DNA from 3 places in the Prevotella sp. HMSC073D09 genome. Region 2 is predicted to be linked to each of the others. Evidence: riboswitches for the same ligand, from Rfam matches in the RefSeq annotation. Region 2 holds a riboswitch; each other region holds the start of a gene.
What was found. Region 2 has a riboswitch for cobalamin ahead of HMPREF2955_RS02100 (TonB-dependent receptor). Riboswitches for the same ligand answer to the same signal wherever they lie in the genome.
Positions count from the first base shown of each region.

Region 1: linked by a shared signal. The riboswitch ahead of HMPREF2955_RS12770 (ribonucleoside-diphosphate reductase subunit alpha) and the one ahead of HMPREF2955_RS02100 (TonB-dependent receptor) in region 2 are both predicted to bind cobalamin.
Region 3: linked by a shared signal. The riboswitch ahead of HMPREF2955_RS10640 (right-handed parallel beta-helix repeat-containing protein) and the one ahead of HMPREF2955_RS02100 (TonB-dependent receptor) in region 2 are both predicted to bind cobalamin.

Region 1 is NZ_KV815128.1:89,281-92,562, reverse strand. Features, by position in the region: gene HMPREF2955_RS12770 (ribonucleoside-diphosphate reductase subunit alpha) at 1-1,938, opposite strand, end outside; cobalamin riboswitch at 2,007-2,293, opposite strand; gene bcp (thioredoxin-dependent thiol peroxidase) at 2,431-2,883, shown strand; gene HMPREF2955_RS12760 (HutD family protein) at 3,116-3,282, shown strand, end outside.
Region 2 is NZ_KV815045.1:9,751-13,032, forward strand. Features, by position in the region: gene HMPREF2955_RS02095 (bifunctional UDP-N-acetylmuramoyl-tripeptide:D-alanyl-D-alanine ligase/alanine racemase) at 1-953, shown strand, start outside; cobalamin riboswitch at 1,071-1,266, shown strand; gene HMPREF2955_RS02100 (TonB-dependent receptor) at 1,307-3,282, shown strand, end outside.
Region 3 is NZ_KV815118.1:121,260-124,541, reverse strand. Features, by position in the region: gene HMPREF2955_RS10650 (FprA family A-type flavoprotein) at 1-28, opposite strand, end outside; gene HMPREF2955_RS10645 (carbohydrate kinase family protein) at 248-1,168, opposite strand; cobalamin riboswitch at 1,473-1,660, shown strand; gene HMPREF2955_RS10640 (right-handed parallel beta-helix repeat-containing protein) at 1,832-3,282, shown strand, end outside.

The DNA.
Region 1 (3,282 bases), on a different contig from region 2:
TTGCAAGTGTTCTTCGCTCTCCCATTTAATGCCTCTCAGGGCTAATGCGTGGTGATATCCGCTTACACCCAGGCCAATGCTGCGATAGCGGTGGTTGGTGATTTGGGCGTATGGCACGGGGTAGAAGTTCAGGTCGATAACATTGTCGAGTGCACGCACAACAGTCGCTACTATATCGTTGAGATAGTCCTCGTTTTCTAACGGCAAGTTGCCAAGCGAAAGGCTAGCCAAGTTGCAAACCACGAAGTCGCCCGGCTTAACCGTACGTACCACCACGGTATCGCCGTCTTTGGTCAGCACTTCATTGCTCACCTCTTCGATGGCCTTCATGTTTTGGGCAATCTCTGTGCAGAGATTAGAACAATAGATGATGCCGTTGTGACCGTTGGGGTTGGCTCGGTTAACGATGTCGCGGTTGAAAGTGAAGGGCGTTCCTGTTTCAACAGCCGAACGGAGAACAAGACGGATAACGTCTTTAATGGTCATCGTTCGGCGCGAAAGGCGTTTGTCGGCCACGCATTCGTGGTATTTCTCCTCCCATGCCTCGCCGTAGAAGTCTTCTAGCGAGTAACCGCGCGTAGTTAGAACTTCGTTGGGGCAGAACATGTGCCAATCCTGATTGAGGTCTTGTTGCGCCATTCGCCAAAACAAGTCGGGGTAACACACGGCTGGGAAGATGTCGTGCGCTTTCATTCGGTCGTCGCCGTTGTTGGTGCGTAATTGTAGAAATTCGGGCAGGTCTTTGTGCCAAACATCTAGGTAAACGGCCACTGCGCCTTGGCGAACGCCCAATTGGTCTACGGCCACAGCGGTGTCGTTCACCAACTTCATCCACCTAACCACACCACCTGCGGCACCTTTAAAACCGCGAATGCGTCCGCCCGCGGCCCTTACCTTGCCGAAGTAAAGGCCCATGCCACCGCCAAACTTGCTCACTTGGGCAAAGTTGTCGATGCTGCGGTAGATTCCTTCAAGACTATCGGGCACGGTGTCGATGAAACAGCTTGACAACTGATGGAAAGGCTTACGCGCATTGGCTAGGGTGGGTGTGGCCATAGTTACTTCCAGACGGCTAAGCATGTCGTAGAACTTTTTCACCCAATGCAGTCGGTTTTCGCCTTCGTTCATGGCCAGATGTAGGGCAATGCCGAGGAACATTTCTTGCACGCTTTCAACGGGTTTGTGCGCAAACGACCTGATAACATAACGTTTGATAAGGAGGTCGAGCCCCGAATAGTTGAGCAGCTTGTTGCGTTCTTCGTCGATAAACGATGCCGCCTGTTGCAGTTCGCTCTCGGTATAAGCATCGACAATGTAAGTTCCGTAGAGGTTCTGACTGGCCAAATGGCGCACCTTTTGGGCAAAAGATTGTATGTCTTCTGCTTGTTCGAACGTTTCTAGGTCGCGTTGCAGGCGATAGCTAAGCAGTCGAGCCGCGATAAATTCCCAATTAGGAGCCTCGGCCGAAGTAAGTTCCACGGCGGCTTTTATCAAGGCCGACAGCTTGTCGCGCCCGTTCATGTCGGCCTTAACAAAGCCCATGAACTTCTCGGCGAGTGCTGCAATGGGGTACAACTCTGGCTCGAAGTCGGCCGCGATGCCTTTCAACACGGGCGCAATTTCGGTTTGTTGCAGGGTGTTGGCAATCCTATTGAGGTATTTTCGCTGTTCGGTTCGCTGCCAACGAAACAGAATATAGCTCTTAGCCTCGGCATAAAAGCCGCGTTGCATAAGGCTCCGTTCCACCTCGTCCTGAATACATTCAACGTTTTGTTTTGCCGGATGGGTTATGATAACTTGCTCAACGGCGATAGCTACGTTGTGTATTTCGTCTTCCACGATGGGTCGCCCTGTGCTGATAAAACTCTTTTTGATGGCCGTGGCAATCTTTTCCCTGTCGAAGGGAGCCACCGAACCATTTCTCTTGGTTATGTCCATGAGATAACTTTGACTTGCTTATTGATTTAAAAAACGTTTCGTGGCGTTCCCTATTCCCACGAGTGGAACGGCACTTTTGACGAACGGGCAGGTCTTCTGACTTTGTTCTAATTCTCTTCGCCTTCCCAATTCGGTTCGCCAAACCATGCGATTGGACCGAAACAGTGGCTTATGTAACAGCGTTATCTAAAAAGCATGCTTGCGCTGACACTGCATGTTTAGTGGCTTTTTAGATACCGCCTCTGGAAGAAAACCGTAAAGAACTTACAGCTGCGGGACAGTCGGAGAGTTGCACCCCGTTCCCTTTTAATCGCCTAGCACTGGGCCCTGGCAAACCAATTCGGGCACAAAGGTACTCATTTTACCGCAAAGGGCGAAACATTTGTTGGGCGTTATGTGGGGCGAAAATGTGTTTTGGTGGCGGATAAGGCTTTTCGGAAATTAATGTTTACCTTTGTACCAACAAACAATAGAAAAAGAATTATCATCATGATGGAAATAGGAACAAAGGCTCCCGATGTGTTGGGGCGCGACGAGAACGGCAACGAAGTACGCCTAAGCGACTTTAAAGGTAAGAAATTGGTGCTGTATTTCTACCCCAAAGACCTCACTTCGGGCTGCACTACGCAGGCTTGTAACCTGCGCGACAACTATGCCGAACTGCAAAAACAGGGCTATGCTGTGGTTGGTGTGAGCATAAACGACGAGAAATCGCATAAGAAATTCATCGAGAAAAACGACTTGCCGTTTCCGCTCATAGCAGATACCGAGCATAAATTGGTGGAGGAATTTGGCGTTTGGGGCGAGAAAAGCATGTATGGCCGCAAGTATTTCGGCACGTTCCGCACCACGTTCGTCATCAACGAAGAGGGTGTGATAACCCGTATTATGCAGCCCAAGGAGATTAAGGTAAAGGAACACGCACAGCAGATATTGGGTGAGTAAAGGCACCTAAGGTTACAAACTAAACGTGTTTTTTTTGCAACAACGAGAGCCATCCGTAGTGGATGCTCTCGTTGTTGCTTTTTTATAAGGATGCCAAAGCCATGAAAGAAGATGGTGCTCTTTGTTGTTTTGCCGCAAACTTTTTTCGAAAGTGGCGATAAAACAAACTTTATTGTCGTTTTGTATGCAGGATATTTGCTACCTTTGAACATTGGTTTAAAACAATCTAACGATGGAAATAATTCGTAAAGAGGATTTTAAGACGAGTGTGTGGAGTGGTGGACTTACTCGCGAAGTATGTATCTTACCCGCTGTGGGGAGTAGTTTGCAAGACCGTAACTTCGACTTGCGCGTTTCGTCGGCCGTTATTCATGTTACGGAAAGTACGTTTTCAGACTT
Region 2 (3,282 bases):
CTCTGCAAGACCACCGCGTGGACTACCTTGCGGTGGCCGTAGCCGACGAAGGGGCAACGCTAAGACGCAACGGAATAAGCAGCAACATCATGATTATGAATCCCGAAATGACGGCCTTCAAAACCATGTTCGACTACGATTTGGAACCGGAGGTGTATAGTTTCCGCCTGTTGGAGGCACTCATTAAGGCCGCCGAGAAAGAGGGTGTAACGGGGTTTCCCGTGCATATCAAGCTGGATACAGGCATGCATCGCCTAGGGTTCGACCCCGAAAAAGATGTTCCGCGACTGATAGAACGCCTGCACAACCAAAACGCCTTGATACCCAAATCGGTGTTTTCGCACTTTGTTGGGGCTGATGCCGACCAGTTCGACAACTTCTCGCAACGGCAGTTTGAATGTTTTGATAAAGGTAGCAAGATGTTGCAGGCTGCCTTCGAACACCATATTTTGCGCCACATCGACAACTCAGCAGGCATCGAACATTTTCCGCAACGTCAGTTAGACATGTGCCGCTTGGGCCTAGGCCTATACGGAATCAACCCTCGAAACAACGCAATCATCAACAATGTGAGTACGTTGCGCACTACAATCCTGCAACTACACAAGGTTAAGGCTGGTGAGACTGTGGGCTATTCGCGCCGCGGAACGATTGAACACGATAGCGTGATAGCGGCTATACCCATTGGCTATGCAGATGGATTGAACAGGCGATTGGGCAACCGCAACGGCTATTGTTTGGTGAACAACCAACGAGCAGAGTATGTTGGCAATATCTGCATGGACGTAGCCATGATAGATGTAACGGGGATAGACTGTAACGAAGGCGATAGTGTGGAGATCTTCGGCGACAACTTGCCCGTAACGGTGCTGTCTGACGCGCTGCAAACCATTCCTTACGAGGTGCTTACGGGCATCAGCAACAGGGTAAATAGGGTTTATTTTCAAGACTAATAGTGCGTGTTCTTGGCGAGATGCAAGTGTGAGGGCGAGTTAATTGGTGGCTCTGCCTGTGCGCATACTAAGCTCGCCGCACATCATGCTTGCATATTCCACATATTATCACTACCTTTGCACAACTAGGCAATAGGTTCGCTTACGAGCGATTAAAAGGGAATCGGGTGAAAATCCCGAACAGTCCCGCTGCTGTAAGTAACCTTTACTGGCCACAAACATTGCGCCACTGAACTCTGTCAAGTGAAATTCGGGAAGGCGTTTGTGGTCGGGTTACAAAGTCAGAAGACCTGCCATTGCCATTTATCTTTAATTTAACCTCGAGGAAAGGTTATAAGATAAGAACTTGAAATATGCAGAGCGTACATTTCTTTTTGGCTTGTGCGGCGTTGTTCTTCGCTGCATCTGCTCATGGTCAGGATACAAAACGGCAGTTGGCATTAGACTCGGTACAACATGTACGCGAGGTTGTTGTCGTGTCTAAAAACACCTTTCGCGAGGTTATTCCCTCGCAAAAGCTAGATGGAGCCGTGCTTGAAAGGCTGAACGCACACAGTGTGGCCGATGCCTTACGCTACTTTTCAGGACTGCAAATAAAAGACTACGGCGGCGTTGGCGGACTGAAAACGGTTAACATACGTAGTATGGGCACCAATCACCTCGGCATTTTCTACGATGGAATTGAGCTGGGCAATGCTCAAAACGGACAAATCGACCTTGGACAGCTATCGTTAGACAACGTAGAGGAGATTACTTTATACAATGGACAGAAGAGTGCCATTTTCCAACCAGCAAGCGATTTCGGCAATGCGGGTTCGGTTTATATTCGTACACGCACGCCTCGTTTCGACATAAACAAGCCCTTTAACCTTAGATTTAAAGCTGGTCGCGCTTCTAGCGACACCTATCGGCTATCGGGTTTATGGGAAAACCGACTTAGTCAGGCCGTTAACGCCTCGCTTAGTATGGGCTATCTCACGTCTAGTGGTAAGTATCGCTTTCGTTATCTGCGCCACAACCAAGACCGCTCTGTGGCTTACGACACCACAGCCATACGCCAAAACGGAGACATTTGGGCATTAAGGGCTGAAGCAAACGTGCACGGCGTGATTGACCACGGCATGTGGAATTGGAAAGCTTACACCTATAATTCGCAACGCGGAATACCTGGGGCCATTGTTAACAACGTATGGCGGCGCGGCGAAAGGCAGTCGGACCATAATCACTTCTCACAATTGCGTTTCCAAAAAAGTTTCTCCGATGCTTTTTCCACGCAGTGGTTGGCCAAATACGCCTACTATCACACCCATTACGTCAATAACGACCCAACCCAACTGCCCGTAAACAACACCTACAAGCAGCAAGAAATATATCTGTCTACGGCCAATGTGTTGGAACTGATGCCCAATTGGTCGGTTAGTTTAAGTTACGATTTCAAGTGGAACAAGCTCGATTCGGATACTCGTCTCTTTGTTTTTCCCCATCGTTTCAGCAACTTTATCTCGTTGGCCACTGCCATAGATTATCGCCGCCTTAAACTACAAGCCTCGGTTTTGGGTACATTTGTCAAAGACCACACACGTACAATGGTAGACGAACCAAGCCACAGCGTGTTCTCCCCTGCCCTCTTCGTCAACCTCTATCCCTTTACCAGCAAGGCTTTCTCGTTTCGCGCCTTTGCCAAGAAAAGTTTTCGCATGCCCACTTTCAACGAGTTGTATTACACTGAGATTGGCAATGCGTTGCTAAAACCCGAAACGGCAGTGCAATATAACGTGGGGGCGGTATGGGAAAAAACATACAGAGCATCTTTAATACGTGGTTTTAGGCTGCAAGTGGACGGCTATTTCAACAGCATGAGCGATAAGATTGTGGCCTATCCCAAAGGTCAACAGTTTAGATGGACCATGCTTAACCTCGGCAAAGTGCATATCAAAGGCATCGACCTACAAGCCGAAACAACCATGCAACCATCGCCCGAACTTTCGTTTACGGGGCGTTTGCAATATACTTATCAGCAGGCAAGAGACGTAACTAACCCTTCCGACTCGTATTACAAGCATCAGATACCCTATATCCCTTGGCATAGTGGTTCGGCCATTGTTGGTGCAAACTACAAGCAATGGCAACTGAATTACAGCTTTATCTATGCAGGCAAACGCTACAACCAGCAAGAAAACATCGTATATAACTACATGCCGGCATGGTACACCAGTGATCTCTCACTTGTCTATGCCTTTAACTGGCAAGGGCTTAGATGCAAGCTAACGGCAGAAGTTAACAACCTTTTTGCCCAAGACTACGATGTGATACTGAATTATCCCATGCC
Region 3 (3,282 bases), on a different contig from region 2:
AGTAGATGTCTTTTACTATTTCTATCATATTCTGAGTTTGTGAGTTTATGAGTGTATATGTGTATTTAGTTGACGTGTTAACGGGCTCGTTAGTTAACGAGTTGACAAGTTAACAAGTTGACGAGTTCGTTAGTTAACAAGTTAACGAGTTACCGATACATTTGTCTTATTATGTGGTTGATGAGGCAAAGTAGCAATGCTAATCATCCCCTCTCCCCTTGGAGAGGGGTTGGGGGTGAGGCTTTTTTCACTCTGGTTTCCAACCTTTCGGCACATAGTTATCCGTTCCCTTGCAGCTTTCGGCCGAGAAAGCCAGGGCGTAACTCATTATCTTGTTCCATTGTTCTTTGGTCAATCCGTCGATAAGGCGTTGCCTTGTAACGCCCAATTTCAGCATGCCGAAGATAAATCCGGCGTTGAAATTGTCGCCTGCCCCAATGGTGCTAACGGGCTGTGTGTCGCCAACGGCATAGCTTTCGCAAAAGCCGCCGTCGGCACGTAGCTGCACGGGGTTGGCTCCATCGGTGTAAACAAACCGCTTGCAATAGAAAGAAACCTCGGCAGCGTACACCTTAGCAGGGTCGGACAGGCGATAAAGCACCTCGAAGTCTTCCCTACTTCCGCGCACCACGTCGGCATACTCGTAGTTCTCTAACAAGTTGGGCGTTATGCGCATCACGTCGGTTCGGTGGCCCGAACGGAAGTTCACGTCGTAGTAGATGATGGCCCCGCGGTTGTGCGCATATTCTAGGAACGAAACCACTTGTGGCCGTGTGGCAGGACTAACGGCGTAGTAAGAACCGAACACAACGATGTCGTCGGCCTGCACGTCGGGGTAAGCAAACTCCGGATTGTTCTTCTTATTGTCGCGATAGAACAGGTATTCGGCATCGTTTCGCTCGTTCAGGAAGGCCAACGAGATGGGTGTTTGTCCCTCATCGCACTTCGTTACGTAATCGGCCTGCACGCCATTGTCTTTTAAGAAACTGATAACGTTGGTTCCAACACGGTCGTTTCCTACGGCCGAGATGAATGTTGCGTCGGCTCCCACGCGCCCTAGCGATACGATAGTGTTGAAAACCGACCCCCCAGGCAAGGCTCCTATGGGCTGTTCGTGCTTGAAAACGATGTCTAACACCGTTTCACCTACTCCGATTACTTTCCGCATAACGCTGTGATAAATGTTCTTTTTTAGGGTTGATATTTAAACAATATGCAAATATCCGAATTTTTAATCAGACGACAAAACAATTGTGTAAGTTTTTGATTGGGCATGTGGGATGGCGCTAAAAATGGGTAAGTGGTTTGCATAACGCCAAGGGTTGGGGTGGGGCAATGCCGTTTGTTAGGGGGCATGGCTTTGTATTTGGGTATGCGTGTTTTGGCGTATAAGTTGCTTGTGCTGTTTATGGGCATTGTTTGCCGCATCCTAATTAGATTGGAGTTGGCAGCTAATGCGCATGTTTTTTCGTACCTTTGCATCAGCAACAGGTACGTCGAGTATGGCGTTTAAAAGGGAAACGGGTGAAAAACCCGTACAGTCCGGCTGCTGTGAGTTGCCCTTGGCGGCGTAAACACTAGGTCACTGAACACGGTGTTTGGGAAGACGTTTACTGCCTGGCAACAAGTCAGAATACCTGCCGTTGCACGCGTTCGTGTGGCCTCTTGGGTTAGGTTCGGCGCATTCGGCACGCTTTCGCTGGCGTGCTTTGTAGCATTTCATTTCGTTAAATCATGTCTTTTCACTTTGTATCAGATTAAAAGCCCTCTGTGCTTTCGCTGTGCGTGCAGCGCAAACAACATGTAAATCAACATTAACATCACAATAATTATGAAGCAAAAACAACTTTTCATGGTTCTTTGCGCCCTCTTTCTTTATGCCTTTTCGCCCCTTGTGGCTACGGCACAAAACAGAGAAGTGCGCATGGAACTTACGCCCAAATCCATTGATGTGGATGAAACGCCAATTGACTTTTACGACGACGGCGGACCAAATGGGCAGACTTCGCCCGAATTTAAGGACGGAAAAACAAGCAGCGTAACCTTTATTCCCAAGGTTACGGACAAGAAAGTGCAAGTAGATTTCAAGCTGGTAGACATCTTCGAAGGTAGCATGTACAAGCAGTTTATCCGCGTTTACGATGGCACGGAGGTACGCGACGACCAACTTCTGGCCACCATAGCCAAGGGCACTACGCCCATTGTGAAAGCCACCAACCCGCAAGGCGCACTCACAGTAGAGTTTGGTAGCACCACGGCCTTCCGCTCCAATGGGTTTAAAGCCGTGGTAAGTCTTTTCACTCCTCAACCGATGCGCTTTCGCGATGTAACCATTTCGCCCATGAAAGATGCCTCGCTGACCGCTGGCGACAAGGCTCAACCGCTGTTGGGCTTTAATGTTCGTACAGAAAACACCGAACCTGCACTCACCCTTAACGGCTTAACGCTCAAAGCTAGCGGACCGATAGCTGCCATTCAGCTATATCAAAGCACATCGGCCACCGACTTTTCAACCGCCCATCGCATAGCCGATGGCATCGTGCAAAACGGCGAAGTGGTGCTAAACATAGCCGCCAAGCCTGCACTTCGTTCGGGCGACAACTTCTTTTGGTTGGGTTGCGACGTGGCAGACGAGGCCGAAAACCATAACACGCTTGCCCTTTCGCTCGCTCAACTGGCGCTTTCCGATGGTCAACATGCCCTCCCCGCACCACTGCCAACAGGCGAACGGGCGGTAGAAAACATGGTTTACGCACTCGAAGGAACGCATCAAAAGCGCGTAAATGGCGGGTTGACGTTTCAGTCTAAAACCAATTCGTACAACGATTACTACGAAGGGGGCTCGCGCGACCGCATTACCACCTTCACTCCACTGCACGCTGGGCATGTGGTTCAGATAGATTTTTCCAAGTTCGATATTGTGTATTCGTCACGTACCGACGTCGGTGTGCGTGCCAAATTCATTGTGTACGAAGGCATAGGAACGAAAGGGCGCAAGCTTTGGGAACTTACTTCGCCCGCCGACAAACAGCGCGGACCCGGCCAAACGCTACGTTCGCAATCGCCCGATGGTGCATTAACCATCGTGTTCAACCCCAACGACAGCTACTATGCGGCCAAAGGTTTCGTAGCCAAAGTAAGCGAATACATCCCCAAAGCCATGTCGTTGGCTAGCGTAGACGTGCGCCAAGCATCTACGGCAGCTGTTTCGCCGGGTGCTACACGTCAGTCCTTGCTGCTGATTAACCTGCATACCGAGGGCAATTTGCAGCCCATAACGCT